One region of the Providencia sp. 2.29 genome, then DNA from elsewhere that is predicted to be linked to it. Evidence: riboswitches for the same ligand, from Rfam matches in the RefSeq annotation. Region 1 holds a riboswitch; each other region holds the start of a gene.
What was found. A riboswitch is a leader RNA that binds a small molecule or an ion and turns the genes downstream of it on or off. The one in region 1 is predicted to bind thiamine pyrophosphate.

Region 1 (10,012 bases):
AGTGGATTAAGATCTTGTAGTCGTTTTGCGGCAAGTTTGGCTTTAGATTGAGGAATGTCCTCAGTGCCATATAAAACTTGCCGCTGTAGATTAGAAAGGTGTAGCTCGTCGTGATCCGCAAGCCATAACTCACCGACGCCAGCGGCTGCTAAATAAAGTGATGCCGGTGCGCCTAAACCACCAAGGCCAACAATCAGTACCTTACTCGTTTTAAGTTTGCCTTGTCCTTCAGGGCCGATATCTTCAAGCAGTAGCTGGCGGCTATAACGCATAAATTCATGATCATTTAACATGATGAACTCCTCGAATTAACCCGCCATCACGAGAGCGTGTGGGCGGGTTTGATTCAGGTAATCAGTGATTTTCTACGAGGCGTAAAAGGGTTTTTGTTGCCTCTAGCCAATCATCTGCTTTGGTAATTGCACTCACTAAGGCGACACTTCCAACACCGGTTGCGAGCACTGCTGGCACTCTATCGATAGAGATACCGCCAATCGCGACCGTGGGGTAATCGGGAGTCGCTTCTACCATGGTTTTGAGTGTCTCCAATCCTTGAGGTGCTGAGGGCATTTTCTTGGTTTCTGTTGGGAAAATATGCCCCATCGCAATATAAGAAGGGCGCACGGATTTAGCGATAGCAAGCTCATGTTGATCATGAGTTGAGATGCCTAAACGTAGCCCAGCTTGATGAATAGCCAATAGGTCGGTGGTTTCCAGATCTTCTTGCCCAAGATGAACACCATAGGCACCGAGCTCGATAGCTAAGCGCCAATAGTCATTGATAAATAGCCGCGCATGATGCTTTTCACCGAGAGCAATCGCTCGTTGGATATCATCACGCACTTCATCATCATGCTTATCTTTAATACGTAGCTGGATAGTCGTTACGCCTGCATTAAGCAAGCGTTCAATCCATTCTACAGAGTCGACCACAGGATAAAGCCCCAATCGTTGCTCAGTGGGAGCAAAGGGAGTGCTAGGCAATTTTTTCATCGGACACGACCTCGGCACTGTGATACAACTCGCTGCCATGAGCGCGGAAAGCTTCGGACATTTGCTCCATGCCAGCTTCCTTTTGCGCCGCATAATCACGGACTTCTTGTGAAATTTTCATTGAGCAGAATTTAGGACCACACATAGAGCAGAAATGGGCAACTTTCCCTGACGCTTGTGGCAGGGTTTCATCGTGATAAGCACGTGCGGTATCTGGGTCGAGAGCTAGGTTAAATTGATCTTCCCAGCGGAACTCAAAACGCGCTTTAGACATAGCATTATCACGAATTTGTGCTCCGGGATGCCCTTTCGCGAGGTCGGCAGCATGAGCCGCAATTTTATAGGTGATTAGCCCTTGTTTAACATCCTCTTTATTTGGTAAGCCCAAATGCTCTTTTGGGGTGACATAACAGAGCATTGCACAGCCAAACCAGCCGATCATGGCTGCCCCAATACCTGATGTAAAATGGTCATAACCGGGAGCGATATCGGTAGTTAGTGGGCCGAGGGTATAAAATGGCGCTTCATGACAATGTTCAAGCTCTTCCGTCATGTTGCGGTGGATCATCTGCATTGGCACATGTCCTGGGCCTTCAATCATCACTTGCACGTCATATTCCCAAGCAATTTTTGTAAGCTCACCAAGGGTATGCAGTTCAGCAAATTGGGCTTCATCGTTAGCATCTTGAATTGACCCTGGGCGTAAACCATCACCTAATGACAGTGATACATCATAGGCTGCACAAATCTCACAAATTTCACGGAAATTTTCATATAAGAAGTTTTCTTGGTGATGAGAGAGGCACCATTTCGCCATGATCGAGCCACCACGGGAGACAATACCGGTTAAACGTTTCGCCGTCATAGGGACATAGCGCAGGAGCACACCTGCATGGATAGTAAAGTAATCGACCCCTTGTTCGGCCTGTTCAAGCAGTGTATCGCGGAACATTTCCCACGTGAGATTTTCGGCAACCCCATTAACCTTTTCGAGTGCTTGATAAATAGGCACAGTACCAATTGGCACTGGACTGTTACGTAGGATCCACTCACGAGTTTCATGAATATAACGACCAGTAGACAGATCCATAACGGTATCGGCTCCCCAGCGGGTAGACCAAATCAGTTTTTCAACCTCTTCTTCAATGGAAGAAGTCACCGATGAGTTACCGATATTGGCGTTCACTTTCACTAGGAAGTTGCGACCAATAATCATTGGCTCAGATTCAGGGTGATTGATATTGGCTGGGATGATGGCACGGCCCGCGGCAACTTCTTGGCGGACAAATTCCGGCGTGATGTTTTCAGGCAGATTTGCACCAAATGATTGTCCGGGGTGCTGCTGTCTTAAAACGTCACCACGAATACGTTCACGTCCCATATTTTCGCGAATGGCGATAAATTCCATTTCAGGGGTAATAATACCTTGGCGTGCATAATGAAGCTGTGTTACACAGCGACCCTTCATCGCTTTCAATGGGTGGGGGCGATGATTAAATCGTAAGTGATCGAGACCCGCGTCGGCAAGTCGCTGCTGCGTAAAATCTGAGCTGAGGGTATCAACCGGAACAGTATCATTACGCTCGCGGATCCAACCTTCACGGATCTTTTTTAATCCTTTATGAACATTTAATTCTGCGGCTGGGTCGCCATAGGGGCCTGAAGTATCATAAACAGGAACAGGCTCATTATCTTCAAATTGAGGATTATCTTTATCGCCGCCAATGAGGGTTGGTGAGAGCTGGATTTCTCGTATTGGCACTTGGATATCGTCTCTTGAACCTGTTAGGTAGATACGTTTTGAATTAGGGAAGGATACGCCAGAAACCGTATTGATAAAGTTTTCGGCCGCATCACGTTGTGCTTTGCGCGTTCTTGCAGGCGCCGCTTTAGGAGAAAGATCGCTTGTAGGGATAATATTATTTTGGGACATAGCAATTTCCTGACATTGTCACGAGCGATTACGCGTATATGGGCGTAGCACTCAGGTTTATCGTAAGAAAGTTGCTTGTCTGGAGTTCGGATGGAGTAATGGTATGGCGTTGCGTGTTCATTTTGTTAGCTGACGTTTGCTGTGTTGCGTATGAGTTGTCAGCCTAAATATGCAAAAGCAAATAACCAAAATTGTTACGCTGAATGATTACTCTTGTTCCCTTCGCAGGTATTAACCCGATCAGGTTCCGCGGATCCCGAATTAACGGTCTCAGCCCGTAGCTTTCGCCACTAGGCACTCCGACAAGATGGACCTAGTATAAGAGGTGCAAAAAAAATATTCAAACTTCCCAGTGATATTGTGTCCAATGTTGTTCGGTGGCGACTTGGCAAAGACGCGCGTCACCATTTACGATAAACACCTCATCGGCAAATTGGCACATGGGCAGATCATTGGCGGAATCGGTATAGAAATAAATATAGGCATCGGTAATTGGCTGGTGGCTGATCCACTGAAGCAGGCGTTTGACTTTGCCTGCTTTAAAAGTCGCAATGCCTTCTATTTCGGTGCTGTAACCGCCATTTTTCTGCTTGATGTCGATTCCCATCACGACATCAGCAGCGAATCGTTCGGCTATCTTTTTCACAATAAAAGAAACGGTTGCAGAGATCACAATGATCGGGATCCCTTGCTTTCGATACTGCTCGATTGTGCGGATCCCTTCGGGATATATACGTGGCACGATCATGCTCTCAACAAAATCATCTAACCAGAGATCAACTTGCTCGATGCTGAACCCAGATAGCGATTGCAGGCTAAAACGCAGGTAAGTCGCCATATCTAGGGAGCCTGAGTTATATTGTGCCATCATTTGTTTGTCGGCTTCGACAAAACGCGGGTCGGTGATAATTTGCTTATCCCACAGGTATTGTGTCCACAGTACGCTGCTATCCCCCTGAATTAGGGTGTCATCTAAATCAAAAACCGCCAATTTGTTTTGCATTGTGCCTCTTTTATCTCGTTTGCTAACGTAGTGCGCGAATTTCGTTCTTATTAAACATTAACTCAAGGCGTGTACCGGGTTCAAATAGTCTTTCAGATGAGCGATTTAACAAATCAACCGTCATATTGCCTGCCGCGGTATTGACGGAATAACGAATAATATTACCTAACAGTTGATGATCTAAAATAATCGCATCGACGGGCTGTGAAATATGCTCACCGTAATGTCGCCCTGCTTCTTTAACATAGATGGATTCTGGGCGAATAGCGAGCGTACCTTGCAAATTAAGCCCGAGTAGCGCATTGGCTTTGTCAGCCTCCACAAGGTTGTAATTGCCCATAAAACGCGCCACAAACTCATTGGCTGGTTGCGTGTAGATATTCTCAGCTGTATCGTTCTGGATAATCGCCCCTTTATTCATTAAAAAGATGCGATCAGACATGATCATGGCTTCATCTTGATCATGAGTAACAAAAATGGTCGTCAATTTTAACTCACGTTGGATATGACGGATCTGTTGGCGCAGATGTTTACGAATACGCGCATCTAATGCCGAAAGTGGCTCATCCAATAGCAATATTTGGGGCTTCATCACCAATGCACGAGCAAGGGCGACACGTTGCCGCTGTCCACCCGAAAGCTGGTGAGGAAATTGCTGCTCTTTACCTTGCAACTCAACCATTTCAATAACGTCTGCAACCGCTTTATTGCGCTCAGTGCTGTTGACTTTACGCATTTTTAGGCCGAAGGCGATATTGTCTTCAACTGTCATATTCGGGAATAACGCATAACTTTGAAAGACCATGCCAACGCCTCGCTGCTGGGCTGCTTGGTGCGTGATGTTTTGGCGATTGATATACAGGTCACCATTATCAGGTTGTTCGAGTCCGGCAATACAACGCAATAAGGTCGATTTTCCACAGCCGCTAGGCCCTAACAGGGTAATAAATTCGCCTTTTTCTATTGTGAATTGAATATTAGAGAACACCTGATTTTGACCAAATGATTTACTCAAATTTTCAGCAATAACATAACTCATTATTCATCTCCCGAACGGCTCATCCGCGTGGCGAGCCATGTGAGTAACAAGGTAAATAAGAAATAAGACATCACCAACGCAGAGGTAAAGTGACCGCTGGTTTGACGCATATTAAATAAGTAGATTTGCAATGTTTCATAACGTGTTCCCACCAAAATGTTGGCAAACACAAACTCACCCATCAAAAATGAAAATGAGATCAGTAATGAGACTAGTAATCCTTTGCGAATATTCGGTAATACTATTAATAAGAAAGCCTTAAAGGTACTTGCTCCGAGTAAATGCGCGGCATCCATTAAGTCATGTAAATTAATGCCTTGGAAGCTATTAGCGAGTGCACGGTACATGAAAGGTAGGGTGATAGTGAAATAAGTACCAATTAATATCCATGGCGTACCAACCAGCATAAATGGCTCATCAGCAAATATTTGTAATAGACCCACCGATGACACCACAGGGGGAATAGCAAAAGGCAGGATGATCAGTAAATCCATCAGCCCCTTTAATTTCGGGAAGCGGTAAAACACGGCAAATGCCATTGGTAAAATGATTAGTGTGCTAACCAACAAAGTACTAAAACAGATGAGCAGCGACCGCCCAAAAGCATACAGAAATCGAGGGTCTTGCCATAACTGTAAATACCATTTTATCGATAAGGCATCCGGTAAAACGGTCGCTCCCCATTGTGTAGAAATTGAATAAATAAAAGTGGCAACAATAGGTAGAGCTAATAACAAAACAACGCTAATAAGAATGAATTTATGTAGCCAAAGGCCGGAAGAGCCATTTGGCTTGGCGGTAAGATTATGACTTGGCATGATAACTCCGTTTTAATAGCCAATGATGGATGGCAGTGATAAATCCAAGAATAGCAATTAGTAAAACGGATAATGCTGCTGCTAAATTAGGCTCTAAATAAAGGTCGCCGGAGACTAAGCTGGCAATACGGATGGTCACTAGATTGTAATTGCCACTCATCAGGGCGTAAGTGCTCGCGTAAGCCCCAACGGCATTAGCAACTAAAATAATAAAAGTACCAAGTAATGCGGGAGCGAGTACGGGGATAGCAACGTTGCGCCAATAAGATAATTTACTGGCTCCCATGGTTTTAGCCGCATCTTCCCACTCCGGTTTCAACGCATCAAAGGCAGGATAAAGCAATAAAATACCCAGAGGAATTTGAAAGTAGATATACAGCAGCATTAACCCACTTGCGCTATAAATATCGAAATCCTCAATAATTCCCCAAGATTTCAATTGCAGGGTAATTGCGCCATTGACCCCAAGTATGATGATAAAAGCAAAGGCAAGGGGAACACCGCTAAAGTTACTCGCCATTGTGGTGAAGGAAATCATCATACTGCGTACTCTGCCTTGCATTTTATAGATGGAAAATGCCGTTAATGCAGAAATGAATAGCCCGATGACACTACAGACAATCGATAACCAGAGGGTGTTCTCAAAGGCTTGCAGATAAAAATCGTTGGTGAAAATATCAAGGTAGTTGTCGACTGACCAAGCTTCTTCATAAATAAAGCTATTGATAAATACCCAAATCATAGGGGCGATTTGAAACAAGCAAAACAATGTAATAAATGGCAGTGTTAATAAGGCTGATCCCCAATGAAAACGTGATAAGTGTTTCTTTAACATTGCGGCTTTCCCTTGTTGGTGGTTTGCTTGTTCACAAGGTACGCTAACGTCGGCCATTAATTATCTCCTACCAATAATGTGTGACAGACTGTTTTATCGCCATATTCAATTCCGAGTAAGGCGCAAACCGTGCCACAAATCGCAGTTTGCTTCACCATACACTGTTCTTGATGTGAAAATTGCTCGCCAATAACAAACAGAGGAACAGTGCGCTCTTCAGGTAATATACCGCCATGGCTATGATCACTGTTCATGCCATGATCACTCGTGACAATAATTTGATAGCCTTGCTCAATCCATTGAGGTAAGTAATTTGACAAAATAGTGTCGGCTTGACGCGCCGCGTTACGATATTGTGAGGAATCAAACCCAAACTTATGGCCTGTATCATCAATATTCATCGGATGGATCAGTAAAAAATCAGGCGAGTATTGAGTGCGTAGGTATTCCGCATCCATAAATAGGTGGCTGTCTGGATAATGGTCTGCTTGGTAAAAACAACCATGCTGGATAGCGAGTTGCTTATCATTGGTAAAACGGTCTCGAGTCGCAACAAAAGGTGCTCGGTTATATAGCTCGCTGACCCAATAATAAGCCGCGGCTGCCGTTGTTTTACCCGCATTCTTGGCTAAAGAAAAAATACTATCGAAGTGGGAGAGACGCACGACGTCATTGTTAACGATACCGCTATCGACAGGGGAAACTCCCGCCAAAATACATTCGTATAAAGGGCGTGACATAGAGGGTAGCTCACACTCCACTTTATAGAGCGTTGCTCGATCAGCTTCGATCAGTCCATTGAGGTAGCCCATACAATCATGGGCTACTGGGTAACTCAAGCCATCGAGAACAACAAGGATCACTTTATCAGACATGAGATATTTTCTTCCTAAGTGACATTACTGCTGGTGGATTAACACTTGCTGTTGCCACATTTTGGGGAGTTTGCGAGACGACTTTTCCCAGCCATCCGCATCGTTAATTGGGCGAACATTTTTGTACTGCTCATCCGGTAACAATTTGGCTTTAATCTCTTCGGGGAGGGTGAGGTATTCAGCACGAATTGGGCGGGCGTAGCCTTCAGCTAGGTTAATTTGCCCCTGATCGCTAAAAATAAATTCACGTGCTAACTTCGCGGCATTTGGATTTTTGGCATATTTATTAATGATAGTGGTATAGCCTGAGATAACTGAACCATCAGAAGGAATGACAACGGTAAAGCGCTCACGATTGATCTGATCACGATAATTCAGCGCATTGAAATCCCAAAGAATACCGACGGCAACTTCGCCTTTTTCAATATTTGCAACGGTTGGATCATTCACGGAAAGACGTTTTTGCTTGGCAAGTTCAGCAAAAAACGCAATAGCGGGCTGTAAGTTATTTTCATCACCACCGCGCGCATAGGCCGCTGCTAATACTGCATTGTTAGCTTGAGCTGCGATACCAACATCACCAACAGTGACTTTATATTTACCTTTTAGCAAATCATCCCAGCTTTTTGGTGCATCTTTAACTAACTCATTATTGATCATGAAAGCAATGGTGCCCGTATAAGCCAGTGCCCAATGGCCTTCTTTATCTTTTGCCCAATCAGGGATTTGTGACCATGTGGTTGGTTTATAAGGTTGGGTAACGCCTTTCTGTACGGCAACAGGGCCAAAGGAGGCGCCGACATCGCCAATATCTGCGGTAGCATTATTTTTTTCAGCGGCAAACTTAGCAATCTCTTGCGCTGAACTCATATCCGTATCTTGGTGCTTTAATCCATAGGTTTTTTCGAGATCTTGCCAAGTTCCTTTCCAGTTAGCCCAAGTATCTGGCATTCCAACACTGTATACTTGACCTTCTTTTTTAGCGGCTTCAATCAAGGCGGTTAAATCGTTATCGGCTGCTAAAGCAGCACTTGACGCGGTTAATGAAAGTAAAACTGCGGGTACAATCGTTTTCATTTTATCTCTCACTGTATAGAGGAGTTATATTGGTTAGTTAGTATGCTAATTTTCCAAGGTGACAGTGAGTTGACGGTTTTGTGACACTTTTTCGATGTTTTAGGGAAAAAACTGTCTAAAAAGTGTCAAAAACACTAACTAAAAATGATTAAGTACAACGACTAGATTACATTTTGTGAAAAAAGCGTATCTTTATAGAAAAAGATGAAATCCTTTTATACCAATAAAAGATGTAAAAAATGACAAAAGTGACATTAACTGGAACAGAGAAAGGTTGGTGGTTTGTTTGCTTTGCTGGGCGCTTATGGTTACCACAAGGAGATGCTCCTAGGGGGAGTGCAAAAGATTGGTCACTGTCTGGGAAGATAGCAACACCGATTGGTGAATGGCAAGGTGAGGTTGTTTGGCTAATTGCTGAAAAAATGCCAACAGATATGGCTTCACCGCGCTTATTAGCATCACAAGATGAGGGATTATTTCGTTTAGCTGGGCGTGGAGTACAGTTAGCGGAGTTTTATCGTTCCCATCGTTACTGCGGTTATTGCGGCACCGCAATGCGTCATAGTACGACTGAGTGGGCTTGTCTTTGTGACCATTGCCATGAACGCTATTACCCACAAATTGCGCCTTGCATTATTGTTGGCATCCGTCGTGGTGACCATATATTGCTAGCACAGCACCGCCGCCATACTCAAAACCCTCTCTTTACCGTACTTGCGGGTTTTGTTGAAGTGGGTGAGACACTGGAAGAAGCGGTAGCACGAGAAGTCATGGAAGAAAGCGGGATCACAATACGTAATATTCGTTATGTGTCTTCTCAGCCTTGGCCTTTCCCTCACTCATTAATGATGGGGTTTCTGGCTGACTATGACAGTGGCGAAATTAAGGTTGACCCGAATGAACTCGTGAGTGCCGCGTGGTATCACTACAATGAATTACCTAAAATTCCTCCGAGTGACACAATCGCAAGGCGATTAATTGAAGATACGGTGGCTTTATGTCGCCAAGAGGACGCCTAAACGTGCGAATTGCTTAGGCGCTGATATTGTTGTGTGTAACATGCTACAATAGCGGCCCTTAGCCATTTGCGGCGGCCACTGACTATAATGGAGTAAATAATGACTGAGTTGAAAAATGACCGCTATCTACGTGCTTTGCTACGTCAGCCTGTAGATACCACCCCTGTATGGATGATGCGTCAAGCAGGGCGTTACCTACCGGAGTACAAAGCAACGCGTGCACAGGCTGGTGATTTTATTTCTCTGTGTAAAAACACCGAGTTAGCGTGTGAAGTGACACTTCAACCGTTACGTCGTTTTCCATTAGACGCCGCAATCCTATTTTCTGATATCTTAACCATCCCTGATGCTATGGGGCTAGGCCTCTATTTTGAGACGGGTGAAGGGCCTCGTTTCAAAAAGCCAATCACTTGCCTAAAT
Region 2 (10,012 bases), 1.7 Mb from region 1:
ATTAGGGATGGTGAATTATTTATGGCCCAGCTTTACGATAGCATTAGCTGTTTTGTTTAATCGCCAGCGGTTTACTCTATTGCTTGGTATTGGGCTACTGTTAGCATTTGCTGGGTTAATATGGGTCATTTCGGGTGATCAACCTATTTCAGTTGCGGCAATTGCGGATAATATTTCAAGTAACCCATTAAGTTATTTACTCGTTTTTATTGGAGCTGTCCTCTGGGCGTTATATAGCAATGTGACTAAGCGTATTTCTGGGGGGCATAATGGAATGGTGCTATTTTTTCTACTCACTGCGATAGGGTTATGGATACTTTTTGTGTTTGAACCTAATAAGCAATTCAATATTTCATGGCACAGTATCACATTGCTGTTAGTGGCATCCTTAGCAACAGGCGGTGCGAATGCGTTATGGACGCTCGCTGTGATCCGAGGCAATGTCGCTTTATTAGGTACGTTATCTTACTTTACACCTGTCATATCAACGGCGTTTTCGTCAATTCTATTAAGCACTGCGCTGACATTAGGTTTTTGGCAAGGAGTGGTAATGGTAACTCTTGGGTCGATTATCTGCTTTCTTGCAACTCGGCGGCCATCTAAGGTAAAAAGCGCCCAATAAAGTAGGGCGCTATCGTTGGTAATTAATTATGCTTTTTCATCGGTTAATTGCACGGTTTTGTTGCAAAAGAGGTTGCCAACAAACAGTGAAATTATGAAAGCGATAACACCCGGTATCAACCAGCCCATACCTTGTTCAAATAGTGGTAAGTTTGAAACAAGGAAGCCCTTCACATTATCACTTAGCAACGTCATATTATTTAATGTATCTAATAGGCTCATAAAGACGATAACAGCGATAGTAATACCGTAAGTGACTCTTGGTGCAGCCATATAACGTCTTGCAAATTGCAGGAATACAATGGTGACCGAAGATGGGTAGATCATTAATAGCGCAGGAATAGTCACTCTTAATAATGTGTCTAGGCCGAAAGTAGAGACAATGGTGGTCAGCAATGTGAAAAAGACCACCCAAAAACGGTAACCTAAGCGATGGTGGAAAGTCGCAAAGTAGTCAGCACAAGCACTCGTTACGCCAACAAGGGTTGTCATGCTAGCTAATAAGACAATCCCACACATGATCCATGTGCCAATTGAGCCGAATAATGTATCCACGTAACGTGAGAATATTTGACCACCATTGGTTGCTGTATTGGCTACAAGTTCACTGGTTGCGCCAAGATAGAATAAGCAAATATAGAGTGCAGCGAGTAAGCTAACAGAGATTAAGCCTGCTTTGATGGTCATAAAAGCCACTTGGCGAGGCTGAGTGATATTTTTTGATGCTAAAGCACGAGCGACAATCCCACCAAAGGCCATGGCAGATAGCACGTCCATGGTTTGATAACCATCAATTACCCCACCAAAAAAGGCATAATCGGCATATTGTTTTACTGGTGCATTAATCGGAGATAATGGCTCTGCCACCACAGCGATCCCGACCACAACCAATAGAATAAGCAAGGCTGGGGTCATAAACTTGCCGATTGCGCTGATCATCGTGCCTTGTTTAAGCATAAAGAACAAAGAGCACACGTTAAAAATCAAGGCAAAGGTAAGGTGTGAGGTGGTGCTTTTTTCAATGAAACCTAATGGAATGAAGCCCATTTCAAAAGCCGTATTTGTCACCCTTGGCATCGCAAAGGTTGAACCTACAATTAAGTATAGCGCCACCCAAAAAATGACAGCAACCCACTTAGGTAAATCCACAGACAGGCGCTCACCACGGCCTTTAACGGCGACGGTAACCAGAGTCATAAAGGGCAGGATAACACCCGTAATAATAAAGCCAAGCGATGTGCTGAACCAATCTGTACCCGATTGGTAGCCTGCCATAGGAGGGAAAATAATGTTTCCTGCGCCTAAAAATAGCGCGAAGACCATCATCCCAAGAATTACCATATCTTTAGTCGAAAACATGTTACTACCTGTTTGTAATGTATATTTTGCAATGAATATTTTAGTATTACAGTATTTTTAAGGGGGCAGATAGTATCAAATTTAGAAAGCTAAGTAAGGTTTTAGTCATCCATTTGGCTTTTGGATGTAGGGAAATAGGGAAGGGAATGGGTAAACAAGTAGTCTGATTCTGTAAGATATGATTAATTGGCAGTGAATATCACTGCCAAAAAGATTATTGTTGGTTAATAAATTTATTTAGCGCAACGGCGACACCGTCTTCGTTATTGGTGGCAGTGACAAATTTTGCAATATCACGAACGTTATCGATAGCATTTCCCATAGCGACGGGAAATTTGGCGTATTGCAGCATTTGTATATCATTATTTTGATCGCCAATACTCATGACTTTATCAGGTGTAATGCCGAGTTTTTCACAAATTAGCTGTAGTGCTGCGCCTTTACTTGCCGTTTTACTGGAGATTTCTAAAAAGTAAGGACTGGTTTTTATGAGAGAATAACTTTCAAAAGTATCTTCAGGAATATAACTGATCCCAACGCTCAGCTTTTCAGGCTGGTCTATCATCATCACTTTAGTAAATTTGAGACTGGGATCCATTTCGTTTGCTGGACAATATACGAGTGGAGTATTTGTCAAATAAGCATCATGGACGGTGTAATGGCTAATGTGACGGTTGGCGGTGAACATGGTGTTTTGTGCAAGTGCATGCATATGCACACCAACATCGTTAGCGAGAGAAACAAAATATTGGTAATCCTCAAAATCGAGAAGGTTTTCAATTAAATGGGTACCATCATTGGCTTGATGTATCACACTACCATTATTGCTGATGCAATAATCTGATGCATTATCTAGCCCAAGTTCTTGAAGGTAGGGGAAGATCCCAGAAAATGGCCGCCCAGATGCAAGTACGACACGGACACCTTTATTTTTTGCCTGAATAACCGCCTCTTTAACAGCAGGGGTGATTTGGTGTTGAGAGTTGAGTAAAGTGCCATCTAAATCAATCGCTACCAGTTTGATAGACATCAACGCCTCCGGTTAATGATGTTTTATTGAAATACCTTACTCTATTTACACAAAATGTAAATTAGCTAAAAAAGAGCAATAACGAGAAACCGGTGCAACATGAGCCATTTTATCGTTCGCCACGATCTTAAAATGATTAAGTAAATGATTTTTGCCGCTTATTGATAACCTAACTGAGTTAGAAAATAAAACGGCATAAGTGACAATGGCTTATGGCATTGGGTGATGTAGGGGGAGGGGCCTCAACGCAAATAAGGCATCTTCACTCACCGTTATAGGTTAAATGCAGTGGCTCCTTTACATCTAAATCAATATCAACATTTTGTCTGAAATCAAACGGTGTAATGCCGTATTCCTTCCTAAACATATAGGTAAAATGTGATTGTGAGCCAAATCCAAAGTCTAAGGCGATATCAAAAATAGACTGATCGCTATTTCTTAATAGGTTGACTGCACCCGCCAGTCGACGTTGGCGAATATATTTACCTAATGAAATCCCTGTGACTTCCTTAAAGATTTTCTGCATATGCCAGAGGGAGTAGCCTGAGTAGGCGGCAAGCTCTTCCAAATGGATAACACGACCTAAATGTTCTTCGATCCATTTGCTTAGAGCATCAACAAGTGCTAAGTGGTTGTCTTGTGGCATCTCGATTCAATTACTGAGGTCGTTGACCTTTTGGTGTTAGATTTTTGTTCAAAATACATCTGTTTTGTCGAATTGAGTCAACGAAAGCATTATTCCTCAATCACGTAATAGAAAACAATAGTAAAACAGATTGCATCCGAACCCCATAGGGCGAGTTTATACCCCTTTTAGCATGGTACAGCGATCTCGCATAAACGTATCTACCCAGCTTCATTTATTTAGAGATTAGCTAAGTATTTATTGGTAAGGCTAAAAAATAAACACGAATAGCTAATGGGCTAAATAAGGTAGCTGAAGTATACACAACTTCATTTGATCATGACAAAGGCCGCTTGTGCGGTATTACGATTAAATTGATGAAAAAAAAGCCAATTAAACACAATTTTTGGCAATGAGTAGGAAAAATAAGCATAAAGACGAAAATTGACATGAACTGCTTATTTTCCTCAAATTTTATTCTGATGGCTGAGGTAACATTTGGCATCAAAACATAGTCTATTCGCCAATAGTATCATTCTGTTTATCTTAGCTTTACCGTAATTTATTGATAATTAATAATTATGATGCTGTTTTTTTAAGGGAGAGTATTGTTGAAATACAAATTGATCATCGGTGTATGCATCGTGATAACCTGTATTTTTTTATATCTTTTAGCCATGGATAGCCTTTGCGACCAAGGTGGTGAAAATTTTATATTTGGAATATGTCAAATAACTGACTTGTTACCGTTTTGATTTTATCCTTTAATACGCCATACTGTGCGTCTTGCGCATCTTTATCAGATAACATCAATATTTAATATGATAAAGGCTCAAGATAGGGCAGAGTATGTGTTTCAGTAGTGTTAATAATAAAATTCAAATAAACTTGTATGCTTAGCTCAATCAATAGAGATAACAAGCAAGTACATAGGATGATAAGGGTAAAGTTATGGCGCAAGAGCAGCAAACGCTAAAGCGTGGATTAAAGAATAGGCATATCCAATTGATTGCTTTGGGAGGTGCCGTTGGCACAGGGCTGTTTCTTGGAATAGCAACAACCATCAAAATGGCAGGCCCTTCGGTATTGTTAGGGTATGCATTATGTGGGGTTATTGCTTTTCTGATCATGCGCCAGTTAGGGGAAATGATCGTTCAAGAGCCTGTTGCAGGTTCATTTAGCCACTTCGCATTTAAGTATTGGGGAGGCTTTGCAGGCTTCCTCTCCGGATGGAATTATTGGTTTATGTTTATCCTCGTTGGGATGACGGAACTGACTGCCGCGGGGAAATATATGCAAGGGTGGTGGCCTGATTTACCGATTTGGGTTTCTGCCATCGTCTTTTTTATCGTTGTAAATGCGGTCAACTTTATTAATGTGCGCGCTTATGGTGAAACTGAGTTCTGGTTTGCCTTAATCAAGGTGGTTGCAATTGTTGCGATGATCCTCTTTGGTTGTTATTTACTGTTTAGTGGGCGAGGTGGTTCAGAATCTGGGCTGTCTAACCTATGGGAATATGGCGGCTTCTTTGCTAACGATTTTCTTGGTTTATTAATGGCTCTTGCTATTATTATGTTTTCATTTGGTGGCTTAGAGTTAGTCGGGATCACCGCCGCAGAAGCTGAAAAACCTGAACAAAGCATTCCTAAAGCGATTAACCAAGTTGTTTATCGTATCTTGATTTTCTATATAGGCTCGATATTAATTTTATTGCTGTTGTACCCATGGGTTAAATTAGATAACGATACAAGCCCATTCTATATCATCTTCCATAATTTAGGTGATGCTCTGGTCGCCAACGCATTAAATGTGGTTATGTTGATAGCGGCGCTGTCCGTTTATAACAGCGGCGTATACTGTACCAGCCGTATGCTATTTGGCCTTGCTCAACAAGATAATGCACCTAAGTTTCTGGCGAAAGTCAATAAAGGTGGTGTACCTATTATGGCATTAATTGTTTCAGGTATTGTGACTTCGGTAGGTATCTTGATCAATTTTGTGATGGAAGGGAAAGCCTTTGTATTTTTAATGTCATTAGTTGTGACAACGCTAGTCATTAACTGGATTATGATTTGTATTTCTAACTTAAAGTTTAGAGCGCAAATGAACAAGCAAGGTATTGAAACTAAGTTTAAAAGTATCTGGTATCCGTTCGGCAACTACTTGTGTCTCGCTTTCTTGGCATTGATCTTGATTGTGATTTTGATGATGGAGAGTTTGAGAATTTCTGTACTGATTATGCCATTATGGATAGGCGTCCTGTGGATTGGCTATCAATTCTCAGGTGCGAAAAAACAAGGAATGGCGAAAAAGAAGGCATCGACAGCTAATTAATTAGCACTCATATCAATTAGTGTAATTATTCAATACATTGATAGGAGACACTATGGATACACGGTTTGCTCAGTGCCACTGTGGCAGCGTTAAATTCAAAGTCACACTATCCGATGGATTGAATACCGCAAGAAGATGCAATTGCTCCTACTGTCGTATGAGGGGAGCAATTGCGGTCTCTGCTCCGTTATCAGGTATTGAAATTATCGAAGGCAAAGATAAATTGACGGAGTATCGTTTCAATACACGCCAAGCCGCCCACTTTTTCTGCTCAATGTGTGGCATTTATACCTTTCATCAACGACGTTCAAACCCTGAACAGTATGGGGTCAATGTGGCTTGCCTAGAGGGTGTTTCACCTTTTGATTTCGAGACAGTCAATGTGATGGATGGCGTAAATCACCCAAAAGATGGCGGTGGTGGCGTTATCGGGTATTTAACTTATCGGAAAGTTGCTGAATAACTTCATTTAAACAATAAAATAGCCAGTGACAGAGCGTTGTGACTGGCTATTTTTTTAGGTGCTTAATAAAAGGTTGGTATTACCATTGCCAACGTAACCAAGCAAAGAGCACGTTACCGTTGTTATATGTTCCAGGGATATAGGTTGCTTGCAGTGCTAATCTGTCATACTCCATAGAAACTAATGGAAGAGGAAGTGGCAGCGGGATGTAATAATAATCATCACGCGCGGTTACACTCAAGGTGAAGCCAGCACCCATTTTAAAACCGTCTAGTTCCCCAGGGATCCACATTTTTTGATAAGCATAGCCCGCGATTGGCTCTACTTTATTATGAGAGTCCATGAATGCCATAGCATATAGTGCATGCCAGTCATTGTCTTCATCATAGCGATATTTACCTAGCCCAAATCCCCATGGGGTTTCGTTATAACTATCGGTTTTCTCTTTATCGTAAGTAAAGCGGTTATGCCATGTTAAAACGGGAACATAGATATCGTATTGATTTGAATCCCAAGTGGTACTGACATTTCGGGTAAATTTATCCCATAGCCCCTCAGACTCCTTATCAGTAGAAGGGGATGAAGCAAAGCAGAAGGTGGTCATCATTAAGGCTGATGCCCCTACAACTTGCTGCAATTTTTTGTTAACTCTCATGGTAAATCCGACTCAGGTTAATGCATGTTTTGGATATTGTAGATTGAGGTAGTGAGCCAAAAATATCACTGCTCACGAAATGATTGTGCTCATTAATTATTTTAGATTACCTAGGTGCGATATAACAGCATTAATTGATATTTACTAATATTGGCAATAGTCTTAATTATTTAGATACTAATGCGAATATTATTCGGTTTTTCCTGAATAACAGGCGTCAGCAAGTGGTGGATAGGCTGGTTTGTAGCAAGGAAAAATGCGATACTCTATAAGTATTTTTGGCTCGGGGCGTCGATAAAGACTGAGAAGCACCCGTATTACCTGATCTGGATAATGCCAGCGTAGGGAAGTCGGAAGCGTCAATGATAAACCTTCCAATAAGACCGCTCCTTACGTTGTGCTTAGGAGTGAGATTTCATGAGAATCAATGCGTTAACCATCGCGGGAACAGACCCATCGGGTGGAGCGGGGATCCAAGCAGATTTAAAAACCTTTTCGGCTCTTGGTGCTTATGGCACGAGTGTCATGACGGCGTTGGTGGCGCAAAATACCCGTGGTGTTCAATCAGTTCATGAACTCCCTGAGACGTTCGTGGCAGCACAACTTGAATCCGTACTCAGTGACGTACGCATTGACAGTGCTAAAATTGGCATGCTGTTCAATCAGAAGGTGATTGCGGTCGTTGCTCAGGCTTTAGAGCAGTACAACATCCCTCATGTGATTTTAGATACGGTCATGATTGCCAAAAGTGGCGATCCTCTACTACAGCCTGATGCCGTTGATGCAATGAGACGAAAGCTGTTGCCATTGGTATCATTGATTACCCCGAATTTACCTGAAGCTGCCTCGCTATTAGGTGAACACACTGCCAAAACAGAATCTCAAATGTTAAGTCAAGGGCATCGATTACTGGATATGGGGTGCCAAGCTGTTTTGATGAAAGGGGGGCATCTTAGCGACAGTGAAAGCCCTGATTGGTTAATAACTTCAGAAGGTGAATGGCGTTTTACCTCACCAAGAGTGAATACTCGTCATACACACGGTACGGGATGTACATTGTCTGCTGCACTCGCTGCATTAAGGCCACGCTTTAAGGATTGGCAACAGACTGTTCCGGAAGCAAAAGCTTATTTACAAGCGGCGTTAGAGCAAGCTGATAGCTTAGAAGTGGGGTCGGGGATTGGGCCGGTTCACCATTTTCATGCATGGTGGTAATGAATAGATTGAAAATGCCCTCGTATGAGGGCATATGCGAGGCGAATTAAGCGATAGTCACGTCTTTACTGAGGTAAACATCCTGTACGGCATTGATCAATGCCACACCTTCTTGCATGGATTTCTTAAAGGCTTTACGGCCTAAGATGAGCCCCATGCCGCCTGCACGTTTATTGATAACCGCAGTGCGTACTGATTCGCTCAGATCATTTTGTCCAGAAGCGCCACCTGAGTTGATAAGACCTGCACGACCCATATAACAGTTCGCTAATTGATAACGAACAAGATCGATTGGGTTATCGGTTGTGAGTTTGGTATACACGCGCTCATCGGTGTGACCAAAGCCAATCGCTTTATAGCCGCCGTTATTTTCAGCCATTTTTTGTTTTACGATATCCGCACCAATAGTTGCCGCGATATGGTTTGCTTGCCCCGTTAAATCGGCACTTGCGTGGTAATCAACGCCATCTTTTTTAAATGCGGAATTGCGTAAATAAGCCCATAGAACGGTTACCATGCCGAGTTCATGTGCTCGTTCAAATGCCGCAGAAATCTCTTCAATTTGGCGACGAGACTCAGGAGAGCCGAAATAGATAGTCGCACCGACCGCAACGGCACCCATTTCAAACGCTTGTTCAACACTGGCATATAAGGTTTGGTCGTATTGAGTAGGGTAACTGAGGGTTTCGTTATGGTTCAGTTTGACTAAGAAAGGAATTTTATGCGCGTAGCGGCGCGAAACGGCAGCTAAGACACCATAGGTAGAGGCTACGCAGTTACAACCAGCCTCAATCGCTAATTCGACAATATTTTTAGGGTCAAAATAGAGCGGGTTGGCAGCAAATGAGGCAGCGGCTGAGTGTTCAACGCCTTGGTCAACGGGAAGAATAGACAGATAACCGGTGCCAGCTAAGCGACCATGGTTAAATAAAGTCTGCATTGAACGAAGTACACTATTGGGGCGGTTATTATCGATCATCACACGGTCAACAAAATCTGAGCCAGGCAGATAAAGGTTTTCACGAGGGATAGTTTGGCAACGATGGTCTAAAAGAGTTGAAGCTTCGGAACCTAACAGCTTAGCGATATCAGTCATGACTTCCTCCATTTAACAAAAGTCTAGGGGATGTTAATCATAAAATTTAAGATAACAAGCCACATTGAGGCGGTAACCGGCAGTGGATCGCTTCAGGTAGCAATTCAAAGGTGAAAGTTTCACCAGAAAGCGGCTCTCCGTCCAAATTAAATACCATTTCATGGGGCGATGAAATTTTTACCCAACGAGTTGTTTTTTCAATTAAATGCTGATTTTTATCATTGCTGAACAAATTGGTCAGTAGAGCGGGTATCACATCGCGAGCGGGTATGATGAGCAAATTCAATTTACCATCATCGATTAATGCATCGGGGGTTAATTGTTGTCCACCACCCGCCTGTATTCCATTACCGATAGCAACAACCAGAGTTTCGCCTTCCCAATGAAAATGTTCTGTTTCAATCCGACAGGTGTCGGTTTTCAGTGTGTCAGGGCGCAACAAGCCATTAATAACATAAGCTGCGCCACCCAGTGCTGACTTAAGAGCATCCGGCGTTTCTGTTGTGATCCGAGTGCCAAACCCCCCCGTGGCCATATTCATAAAAAAAGCATCATGATTGACTCTAGCAATATCTATCGCCACTGATTTGCCTTTTACTGCTAATGCTAAAGCA
Region 3 (10,012 bases), 1.3 Mb from region 1:
GCAGATCTCATCAAGGAGTAATAGCATCTCATTGCGTAAGGCGGGATCGAGAGCTGAAAAAGGTTCATCCAATAAGAGGATTGGCTGCTGGCGGATCAAACAGCGAGCCAGTGCAGCCCGCTGGCGTTGCCCCCCTGATAATTGGGCGGGTAACCTATCAAGAAACTCATCGAGGCTAACTTGCGTAGCAATTAATTCAACCTGTTGTATTTGTTCTCGGCTTAACCGCAGCCCCGGATGTAACCCTAATCCAATGTTTTGTCTGACCGTTAAATGAGCAAATAGGTTATTTTCCTGAAATAACATCGAAACTGGGCGTTTGGCAGGAGGCGTGAAGGTATGATCAGCCCCTGCTAGCTGAATTGAGCCGCTTTTGGCAAATTGAAAGCCACTAATAAGGCTAAGCAGTGTACTTTTGCCCGCACCGCTAGGCCCCATTACAGCAACGCGCTCGCCTACTTTGATGGAGAAATCAAATTGCATATTCAGGTTATCATATTGATAATCAATGTTATTTAACTTTATCATAATCTTTTCCTGATATACGTTCGAGTAGGCTAAATAAAGTAAAACATAATAAAAGGAGTAACATCGCTGTTACGGCACCGTCATTTGTTCGATAAGCCCCTATTTGCTGATAAAGGTAATAAGGGAGAGTACGAAAATCTTCATTACCGAATAACGCCACGACCCCAAAGTCACCAATAGAAATAACGCAAGCAAAAGCGAGAGCTTGAGCGAGGGGCTTTTTTAACGCTTTTAATTCAATGATCCGTAATCGATTGAAGCCACCAATCGCTAGTGATTGGCAAAGAGGGTTGTAGCGTTCAGCCAGATCCCGCATTGGGTTTTCTAAGACTTTTAATGCATAAGGGATGGCAAGTAGGGCATTAGTCAATATGATTAACGCATAGGGCGATTCAGGAATACCAATCGTTTCATTAAAGAGAATAAAAAAACCAGTCGCAAGTACGATGCCAGGCATGGCTAAAATCACAAGCCCACTTAATTCCATCGCTTGCCCTAATTTTATTGCATGGCGTAAGCGTAATTCGCGGCTACTCCATAACAGCATCATGGTGAGCAAGACACACAATAGGCCAGCACATAACGCGATAAATAGCGATGTGGAAGCGGCTTGCCAAAGCGCGGATTGGTTAAGAACATCCAACAAACGGCCATTAACCCCATCAGCAATAATTGCGAGCAGGGGCGGAAGCAGCAGCAAAATAGCGGCGGTGATCACAAGGGCATCTCGTACTCGGCGAAAAATATTGTCTGCGGGATCATACCAATGATTGTGTTGGCTATGACCAATAGAAAACAAACTGTTTATTTTCTGACTGAGAAACATTAATCCAACACAGAAAAATAACTGGATGAGCGCCAAAATTGCAGCACGCCCCGGATCAAAGTCGTAATTAAGAGCTTGATAAATAGCCAGTTCAATCGTCGTTGCTGCGGGGCCACCACCAAGAGCAAGAACCGTTGCAAAGCTGGCAAAACAGAGCATGAAAATTAACGCTGCGGTAGGTAGCATCTGTCTACGCAAATATGGCCACTCTAAAATACGAAATTGTTGCCACTCATTAAGCCCGAGTTGTGCTGCAATTTGCCGCTGCTCTATTGATATACTTTCGAGCGATTGCAGCAACATACGAGTAGCAAGTGGCATATTAAAGAAAATGTGGGCAAGTAAGATCCCCTTTAGGCCATAAGGGGTGAATTGGTATTCGATACCGACCAACTGAAAGAGTGATGAGAGCCAGCCTGTTTTTCCATAAACAGATAAAATACCAAAAACAGCGACAAGGACGGGTAAAACAAGCGTCATTGCACAGAGGCGTAAAAATAGCGTTCTACCGGGGAAGCGGCGTCGATAGAGCGCTCTGGCAAGGAGAATGGCTGGCAGTACAGAGAACAGCGCTGATAAAAAGGCTTGCCAAAAAGTAAAGCCGATCACATGCCATAAGTAGCGGTCGCTAAAAATCTCACTCCATGAAGTTTCAGGCGAAAAAAGCCACAGTGCACCAAAAGCCAATAGTGCAACAGACACTAATAAACCAGAGGCCAAAGCCCCCGGTATAAGTGATAAATTAATTAACGACTGGCGGCGGATTGCCATAAACGGACCCATGACTGACGTTCTTTGGCAACTTCTTGTGCACTAAATTGCAGTGATTTTTTAGGCACAGGAAGGACGTTATAAACTTCAGGGAGTGGTGTATCAATGACAGGATACATCCAATTAGTCGTAGGGAGTGTATTTTGGAATTCAGGCGTTAACATAAATTGTAAAAACTGCTTTGCCAGCTCAGGTTGCGAGCTATTTTTCAATCTTGCTGCAACTTCCACTTGCATATAGTGCCCTTCATCAAATAAGGCAGCCGCATAATTATCTTTATTATCATTGAGTATTTGATAACCCGGCGATGAAGTGTAGCTAAGTACAAAGTCACCTTCGCCCTTGAGGAATAAGCCATAGGACTCACTCCAACCTTTTGTCACTGTTAGGGTTTTATTCGCTATTTTTTGCCACGCATCGGCAGATTTATCGCCATAGAGTTTTTCAATCCACAGCATTAAGCCTAAGCCGGGTGTGCTGGTTCGAGGGTCTTGGTAAATAATTTTCCATGGCTGCTCACTATTGAGTAGCTCATTCATGCTTTTGGGTGGGTTTTTGATTTTATCTGTGTCATAGATAAACGCAAAATAACCATAGTCATACGGGATAAAAGTTGAATTATTCCACTCAATAGGTAATTTCATTGCATCAGTATTGATCTCTGCTGGCGCAAATAACCCTGTGTTCTCGGCAGAATCTATCAAGTTATTATCTAGCCCTAACACGATGTCCGCTTTACTTTTTTTCCCTTCCATACGTAAACGATTGAGAAGAGCGACACCATCTCCTAACGAAACGAGCTTAAGTTCACAATGACATTGTTTTTCGAAATTTTTTTTAATTTGTGGCCCAGGTCCCCATTCGGCAGCAAATGAGTCATAGGTGTAAACGGTTAAAGTCGGCTTTTCTGCCCATGCTATATGGGTAATACCGAGAGCAGTAAGTGCAAAGAGTGACTGAAGGAGCGATTTTTTAAACATGTTTTTTCCTGCGTTAGAGAGAAAGCACACAGGATTTGAGAGGGCACCATAACAAATTATGTTGATGGTAGCTCAAATCCCTACGCCGGCATTGCCCGGATCAGGTTCTACGGGTTAATTCTCAGCCTAAATAATGTTTGGCACCCCGTTGAGATAGACGCTATTGTAGTGTCTTTACTCATATCTGCAAACTCTATTGATATAGGTTTACCAGTTAGGGTATGTGTGAAACAATTAGTTATCTTTCAAATTTGGTTATTGAGGTAGTCTGGTGATCGATGATGATGGCTACCGCCCGAATGTAGGAATTGTAATTTGTAATCGGCAAGGGCAGGTTTTATGGGCCCGCCGCTATGGTCAACATTCATGGCAATTTCCTCAGGGAGGAATCAACCCAGGGGAATCGCCAGAACAGGCTATGTACCGTGAATTGTTCGAAGAGGTTGGCCTACAACGTAAAGATGTTAGGTTGTTAGCTTCAACTCGCAATTGGTTGCGTTACAAATTACCCAAGCGTTTGGTGCGTTGGGACACAAAACCTGTTTGTATCGGGCAGAAACAGCGTTGGTTTTTACTACAACTTCAATGCAATGAAGCAGATATAAACGTTCAGCGCAGTAAATCGCCAGAATTTGATGGCTGGCGATGGGTCAGTTATTGGTACCCTGTGAGGCAAGTGGTCTCTTTCAAACGGGAAGTGTATCGCCGTGTTATGAAAGAATTTGCACCTGTTGTCATGTCATTACAGGAACAAAAGCCAGTACAAAGACCTGCATTCACTCATCGTAGGCGTGGAGCGAGATAATATCATGTTGACGCGTCTACGTGAGATTGTTGAAAAAGTTGCCATGGCGACAAGTTTAACCGGAGCGTTAGAAGTTTTGGTCAATGAAACTTGTCATGCCATGCAGACTGACGTTTGTTCAATTTATTTGGCAGACCACTCACGTCAATGCTATTACCTAATGGCAACCCGCGGGTTAAAAAAGCCTAGCGGTGTTGCTATTCGCCTTGGTTTTGATGAGGGAGTCGTTGGTGCGGTTGGACGCCAGTCTGAGATGTTGAATCTTGCAGATATCCGTGAACATCCCGAATTTAAATACCTTCCCCAATTAAAAGAAGAGCGATTGAAAGCCTTTTTAGGTGTCCCTATCGTATATCGTCGTCAATTACTTGGGGTGTTAGTCGTTCAACAACGTGAGCGACGTTTCTTTAGCGAAACCGAAGAATCTTTTATGGTGACGCTATCCATGCAATTAGCCGTAATATTGTCGCAAGCGCAAACCAAAGGGGTGTTTGGTCAATATAGGCAAAGCCGTATTAAAGCCATTTCAGTTTCTCAGGGAATTGTCATGGCATATGGCTGGCAAGATAGCTCACAACCATCATTCGACAGTATTTGTGAGGCGTGTGCCTTAGACCAAAATGCGGAAAAACAGCGTTTAATAACTGCGATAGAAAATGCCGCCTCAGAATGCCGCCGTATCAGCAAACGTTTTATTGCAAACTCCCAAAAAGAGAGTGCTGCGATTTTCGACCTCTACAATCATCTACTCCATGACCCTCAACTAAAAAAACGCTTATTTTCCGCAATCGAACAAGGCTCAATGGCGGAGTGGGCGGTTAAAATCGTTATTGAAGACTATGTTGAGCAGTTTTCACGCTTACGTGATCTCTACCTTCGCGAAAGAGGAGCCGATCTACGCGCGTTAGGACAGCGTTTGCTATTCCATCTGGATGACAGCTTGACTTCAATGGATCAGTGGCCTGAACGTTTTATTTTAGTGGCGGACGAATTGAGCGCGAGTTTGTTAGCTGAAATGCCATTAGAGCAACTTGCAGGTGTTATCGTGCGAGATGGCGCGACACACTCTCATTCGGCTATTTTGATACGGGCAATGGGGATCCCCGCGATAATGGGGGCGGATATTGACCCTTCATTGCTTCACAACCGCTTTTTGATCCTTGATGGTTATCGTGGTGAAATTTTCATAGAGCCTGAAAATATTGTTGCTCAGGAATATAAACAAATTATTGCAGAGGAAGATGTACTGAGTCGGCTCGCTGAAGGTGCACTTGAGCAGGAATCAGAGTTAAAAAATGGCGAGCGCGTACATATCCATCTGAATGCAGGTTTAAGCCCCCGTTATGAACAGCAGATCAATGTCGCTGTTGATGGTGTTGGGTTATACCGCACAGAACTCCCTTTTATGCTTCATAATGGCTTCCCGTCAGAGGATGAGCAGAAGCAGTTATACCAAGAGATTTTACAGTTATTTGCCGATAAGCCTGTGGTATTGAGGACATTAGACATTGGTGCAGATAAGCAATTACCTTATATGCCAATCAATGAAGAAAACCCATGCTTAGGTTGGCGAGGCATTCGCGTGATGCTAGATCAGCCAGAAATTTTCTTAATCCAACTTAGAGCTATGCTACATGCAAATGTTGCAACACAAAACTTGCGCATATTACTGCCGATGATCACGAGTATCAATGAGGTGGATGAAGCGATCACATTGATTAAGCGGGCAAAAGAAGAAGTAAGTTTAGCAACGGGGCAAACCGTTCCTATGCCGGAAATTGGGGTAATGCTTGAAGTTCCGTCTTTACTGTTTCTTTTTCCTGAGTTAAAAAAACGGATAGATTTTATCTCAATTGGAACGAATGATCTGACGCAATATTTACTTGCAGTTGACCGCAACAATACGCATGTTGCCACCATTTATGACAACCTCCATCCTTCAATGATCCGTTTTTTAGCAAAAGTTCATGAAGAGTGTCAACGGGTTGGGATATCAGTCAGTGTTTGCGGTGAAATGGCGGGGCAACCCCTTGGGGTGATGGCGTTAATTGCATTAGGCTATCGTTCCTTAAGTATGAGTGGAAGAAGCGTACCAAGAGTGAAGTATCTTATTCGAGGGCTACAGCCTGAAAAAGTTGAGCAGCTAGTGCCTGAGCTTTTAACTGCGGAAACAAGCGACAGTATTAGGCAAATAATAAGTCTATTTATGGAGAAAAATGGGCTTGGTGGCTTTGCTCGAGGCGGGATCTAATCTGCCTTATTCACCTGCGTATGAGCTATGCTATGATGCGCTATGATTTTAGATTAACAAATAAAGTGGGGAACGATGAGTAACAGCTACTTAGCATTTCCGGAAATTGATCCCGTAATGTTCTCAATTGGGCCAGTATCACTACACTGGTATGGTTTTATGTATCTTGTAGGGTTTGTTTTCGCATTGTGGCTTGCTAGCCGCCGTGCAAGCAAACCAAATAGCGGTTGGACAAAAAATGAGGTTGAGAACTTACTCTATATTGGCTTTGTAGGTGTCTTTGTCGGTGGAAGACTCGGCTATGTTTTCTTCTACAACCTTCCTGTATTTTTAGATGACCCCCTTTATTTATTTAAGGTTTGGGATGGCGGCATGTCGTTCCATGGCGGCTTAATTGGTGTTATTTGTGCAATGATGTGGTTTGCGCATCGTACACGCCGTCGTTTTTTGCAAGTTTCAGATTTTGTTGCTCCACTGATCCCATTTGGTCTTGGCATGGGGCGGATAGGTAACTTTATTAATGGTGAGTTGTGGGGGCGTGTAACACTTGATACCCCATGGGCATTTTTATTCCCTAATTCCCGTAGTGAAGATATTCAACTTGCGGCACAAGACCCTTCATTAATCCCTATTCTAGAGCAGTATGGCGTGCTTCCTCGCCACCCATCTCAACTTTATGAGATGTTTTTAGAAGGCGTTGTGTTATTCCTTATCCTTAACTTATTTGTCCGTAAACCTCGCCCAATGGGCAGTGTTTCAGGTTTATTCTTAATTGGTTATGGTGCATTCCGCATTATCGTTGAGTTCTTTAGGCAGCCTGATGCTCAGCTAGGCTTATTCAGTGGGATCAGTATGGGCCAAATTTTATCAATACCGATGATTATTATTGGTGTGTTGATGATCATTTGGGCATATAAGTATGGTAAAAATGTTCCCGCACATAAGCCTGATAATAAAGAGCAGCAGCCAAGTAAATAAATCAATATAGGGTTGTCATACTCCAAGTAGTTAGGTTGTCGGCTAAGTTTCCTCACATTAGCCACAACCTGAATGGTTGATTTATTTGCCGCCAAGCGGTACTTCGCGTTAGTTAAAATCTATTAATATTATAAGGTTACAGTTATCGGCAATTTTGTAGCCTATTGAGTAAGAGAGTGATTATGAAGCAGTATCTTGAGTTATGTCAGCGCATCATTGATGAAGGCCAGTGGGTTGAAAATAAACGTACGGGGGTACGTTGTTTAACTGTGATTAATGCTGATCTGGAATATGATGTTGCGAATAACCAGTTTCCATTAATCACGACCCGAAAAAGCTTTTATAAGGCAGCTATTGCCGAGCTATTAGGCTACCTACGTGGCTATGATAGCGCTGCTCAGTTTCGTGAAATTGGCTGTAATACATGGAATGCTAATGCCAATGAAAACCAAGCATGGCTAAATAATCCCCATCGAAAAGGTGAAGATGATATGGGGCGTGTATACGGTGTCCAAGGTCGCTCTTGGCAACGTCCTGATGGCTCACACCTTGATCAGCTTAAAAAGGTAGTTAATAACCTAAAAAATGGTATTGATGACCGCGCTGAAATCATTACTTTTTATAACCCCGGTGAATTTGAAATGGGGTGTCTGCGTCCTTGCATGCACACCCATACATTTTCATTATTAGGTGATACCCTCCATTTGACCTCTTATCAACGTAGTTGTGATGTACCACTAGGTTTAAACTTTAACCAAGTGCAGTGCTTTGTATTATTGGCATTAATGGCACGAATTACGGGTCATAAAGCAGGTAAGGCGTACCATAAAATTGTGAATGCGCATATTTATGAAAACCAATTGCCATTGATGCGTGATGTACAGTTGAAGCGTGAACCTTTCCCTTTGCCTTCATTATCGATAAACCCTCAAATTAAAACGTTGGAAGATATTGAAACTTGGGTTAGCACTGATGACTTCACCCTAGAGGGGTATCAGTGCCACGAAGCTATCAAGTATCCATTTACGGTATAACGCAACCTAGAGATACGTTGATAAACCAAGGCGTATGGTCATTTTGAACCGCGCCTTGGTTTTTTTTACCTTTTCCGAATTCAGTTTGTTACCTCTTTTTTTCGCCCTCATCATTTTTTGCGAAGCGCTTCCTAAAATAACGAAACAGCTATTATGAATTTCATGATAGTTTGCGAAAGGCTATGTAGAGTGAACTAATCACGCTGTTTTTATTTGCCATCGTCGACAATATTAAGTGCACATTTTGCGAAGATAATGGCGGCGATATATGGAAATTCGAATAGTGAAAGGAGAGAAAGGCTTCACGCTCATTGAGCTTTTAGTGGTGTTATTTATTTGTTCTTTAGCTTTGTTGCCCGCGTTATATAACTGGCAGCAACAACAGCAAAAGTTACGCTTAATTGATGCTGCACGGCAGGTTACCGTATTTATTTACCGTCATTTGATGGAGAGTGTTTATTTAAATCGACATCGCATTTTATCGATAGCACTCTCTCAAGGAGAATGGACGTTAAGCATCAAAGAGGCCGGAGCTAGAAAATCCATTGCAGCATTAGCATCGACCCAATTTGAAGGCATTGAAATTAAAACGGCTTCTCGTTTATCTGTTGATTTTTATGGGAAGCAAGGGACTAGCCACTCTTTTCGTCTTGAATTGAAAAATGATTTTGGGCAGATCACGGTATTCATGTCAGCGATGGGGCGGATCAGGGTGTGTAGCAATGATAAACTGACTGGAATTCCGCGTTGTTGAGTTTCTCTTATGAAAATCAATGAACAACACGGTTTTTCCTTAGTTGAAACATTGATAGCAATGGCTATCAGTAGCTTAGTTTGTCTTGCTGCCATTGCTGTTCTCCCGAATTTGTTTAAACAGACTCACCAATCTTATATTCAGTATCAGGTGGATAGGGAGGTTAGGCAGGTGCTTATTAATATGGAAAAGGATTTTAGGCGTATTGGCTATTGTAGTAGTTTCTCTTGCCAAGGAGAGCCTATCAAGATCGGTGCTAAATTTTTAGGTCGTCACCCTAATTCCTGCATTATTTTCGCTTACGACCAAAATTTATCAGGTACATGGAGACCTGTCAGAGGCAGAAATAAGGAGTCTGATTTTTTTGGTTACCGGCTCAATGATAGAAAATTAGAGTCAAACCGTAATGTGATGGATTGTGATGGCAATCGGTGGTTATCCTTGTTTGACCCCTTAATGATTAAAGTGAATTCAATGAGATTTACTTGGGATCAATCACAATCAATACTTGAAATGAGCCTTGATATTGAAAGCCCTCATTTGCCTCACAAAGTGCTGCATTATCGTACCGCTGTTTTGCTGAGAAACTTACGATGAGGCGAGTTAGGGAGCAAAGAGGAAACATTGCGTTAGTCATGGTCATTGTGTTGATGACTATGGGGTTATTATTATTAAAAACCTTACATTTTTATCAAGATAATGCCCGTGATGAGTTTTTTCGTGAAAAAAACTATATCGAAGCTTTTAACCAAGCAGAATCAGCGCTAGCGTGGGGGTTAAAGCAATCTTGGCGGTTAACGACGTACAGAGGGGCAAATTGGCAATGCCAACGACCACCAACTCAAACGTGGGTGAGCTGTATTAAACATTATAAGAGTGGGCAGTTTGTTTTATCGGGCAAAGGTCTATATAAAGGGCGGCACTATGTGACGGTTTATCGTTGGGTCGCGCCTATCTCTAAAACCCAAAAAGTCAGGCCACGTATAAAAGGTTGGTTGGATTATTGCCCTGTTAATCAAAAAGGATTTTGTTCATGAGGTCGCCCACCAGTCAACAGGAAGGTTTCGCATTAATAGAATCAATGA

Region 2: linked by a shared signal. The riboswitch ahead of thiD (bifunctional hydroxymethylpyrimidine kinase/phosphomethylpyrimidine kinase) and the one ahead of thiC (phosphomethylpyrimidine synthase ThiC) in region 1 are both predicted to bind thiamine pyrophosphate.
Region 3: linked by a shared signal. The riboswitch ahead of thiB (thiamine ABC transporter substrate binding subunit) and the one ahead of thiC (phosphomethylpyrimidine synthase ThiC) in region 1 are both predicted to bind thiamine pyrophosphate.

What each region holds. Positions count from the first base shown of each region.
Region 1 is NZ_CP065420.1:416,124-426,135, forward strand. Features, by position in the region: gene I3B46_RS01790 (HesA/MoeB/ThiF family protein) at 1-293, opposite strand, end outside; gene thiE (thiamine phosphate synthase) at 355-993, opposite strand; gene thiC (phosphomethylpyrimidine synthase ThiC) at 977-2,926, opposite strand; TPP riboswitch at 3,127-3,238, opposite strand; gene I3B46_RS01805 (HAD family hydrolase) at 3,267-3,929, opposite strand; gene I3B46_RS01810 (ABC transporter ATP-binding protein) at 3,952-4,968, opposite strand; gene I3B46_RS01815 (ABC transporter permease) at 4,968-5,786, opposite strand; gene I3B46_RS01820 (ABC transporter permease) at 5,773-6,678, opposite strand; gene I3B46_RS01825 (alkaline phosphatase family protein) at 6,678-7,496, opposite strand; gene I3B46_RS01830 (ABC transporter substrate-binding protein) at 7,521-8,573, opposite strand; gene nudC (NAD(+) diphosphatase) at 8,813-9,592, shown strand; gene hemE (uroporphyrinogen decarboxylase) at 9,692-10,012, shown strand, end outside.
Region 2 is NZ_CP065420.1:2,124,301-2,134,312, forward strand. Features, by position in the region: gene yddG (aromatic amino acid DMT transporter YddG) at 1-622, shown strand, start outside; gene brnQ (branched-chain amino acid transport system II carrier protein) at 649-1,980, opposite strand; gene yidA (sugar-phosphatase) at 2,195-3,010, opposite strand; gene I3B46_RS09740 (helix-turn-helix domain-containing protein) at 3,273-3,656, opposite strand; gene mgrB (PhoP/PhoQ regulator MgrB) at 4,280-4,390, shown strand; gene I3B46_RS09750 (amino acid permease) at 4,587-5,969, shown strand; gene I3B46_RS09755 (GFA family protein) at 6,022-6,432, shown strand; gene pagP (lipid IV(A) palmitoyltransferase PagP) at 6,512-7,087, opposite strand; TPP riboswitch at 7,362-7,452, shown strand; gene thiD (bifunctional hydroxymethylpyrimidine kinase/phosphomethylpyrimidine kinase) at 7,505-8,302, shown strand; gene fbaB (class I fructose-bisphosphate aldolase) at 8,349-9,398, opposite strand; gene yegS (lipid kinase YegS) at 9,445-10,012, opposite strand, start outside.
Region 3 is NZ_CP065420.1:3,649,578-3,659,589, reverse strand. Features, by position in the region: gene thiQ (thiamine ABC transporter ATP-binding protein ThiQ) at 1-528, opposite strand, end outside; gene thiP (thiamine/thiamine pyrophosphate ABC transporter permease ThiP) at 512-2,125, opposite strand; gene thiB (thiamine ABC transporter substrate binding subunit) at 2,101-3,105, opposite strand; TPP riboswitch at 3,165-3,263, opposite strand; gene rppH (RNA pyrophosphohydrolase) at 3,377-3,910, shown strand; gene ptsP (phosphoenolpyruvate--protein phosphotransferase) at 3,915-6,161, shown strand; gene lgt (prolipoprotein diacylglyceryl transferase) at 6,237-7,139, shown strand; gene I3B46_RS17230 (thymidylate synthase) at 7,322-8,173, shown strand; gene I3B46_RS22540 (prepilin-type N-terminal cleavage/methylation domain-containing protein) at 8,442-8,927, shown strand; gene I3B46_RS17220 (prepilin peptidase-dependent protein) at 8,937-9,524, shown strand; gene I3B46_RS17215 (YgdB family protein) at 9,521-9,964, shown strand; gene I3B46_RS17210 (prepilin-type N-terminal cleavage/methylation domain-containing protein) at 9,961-10,012, shown strand, end outside.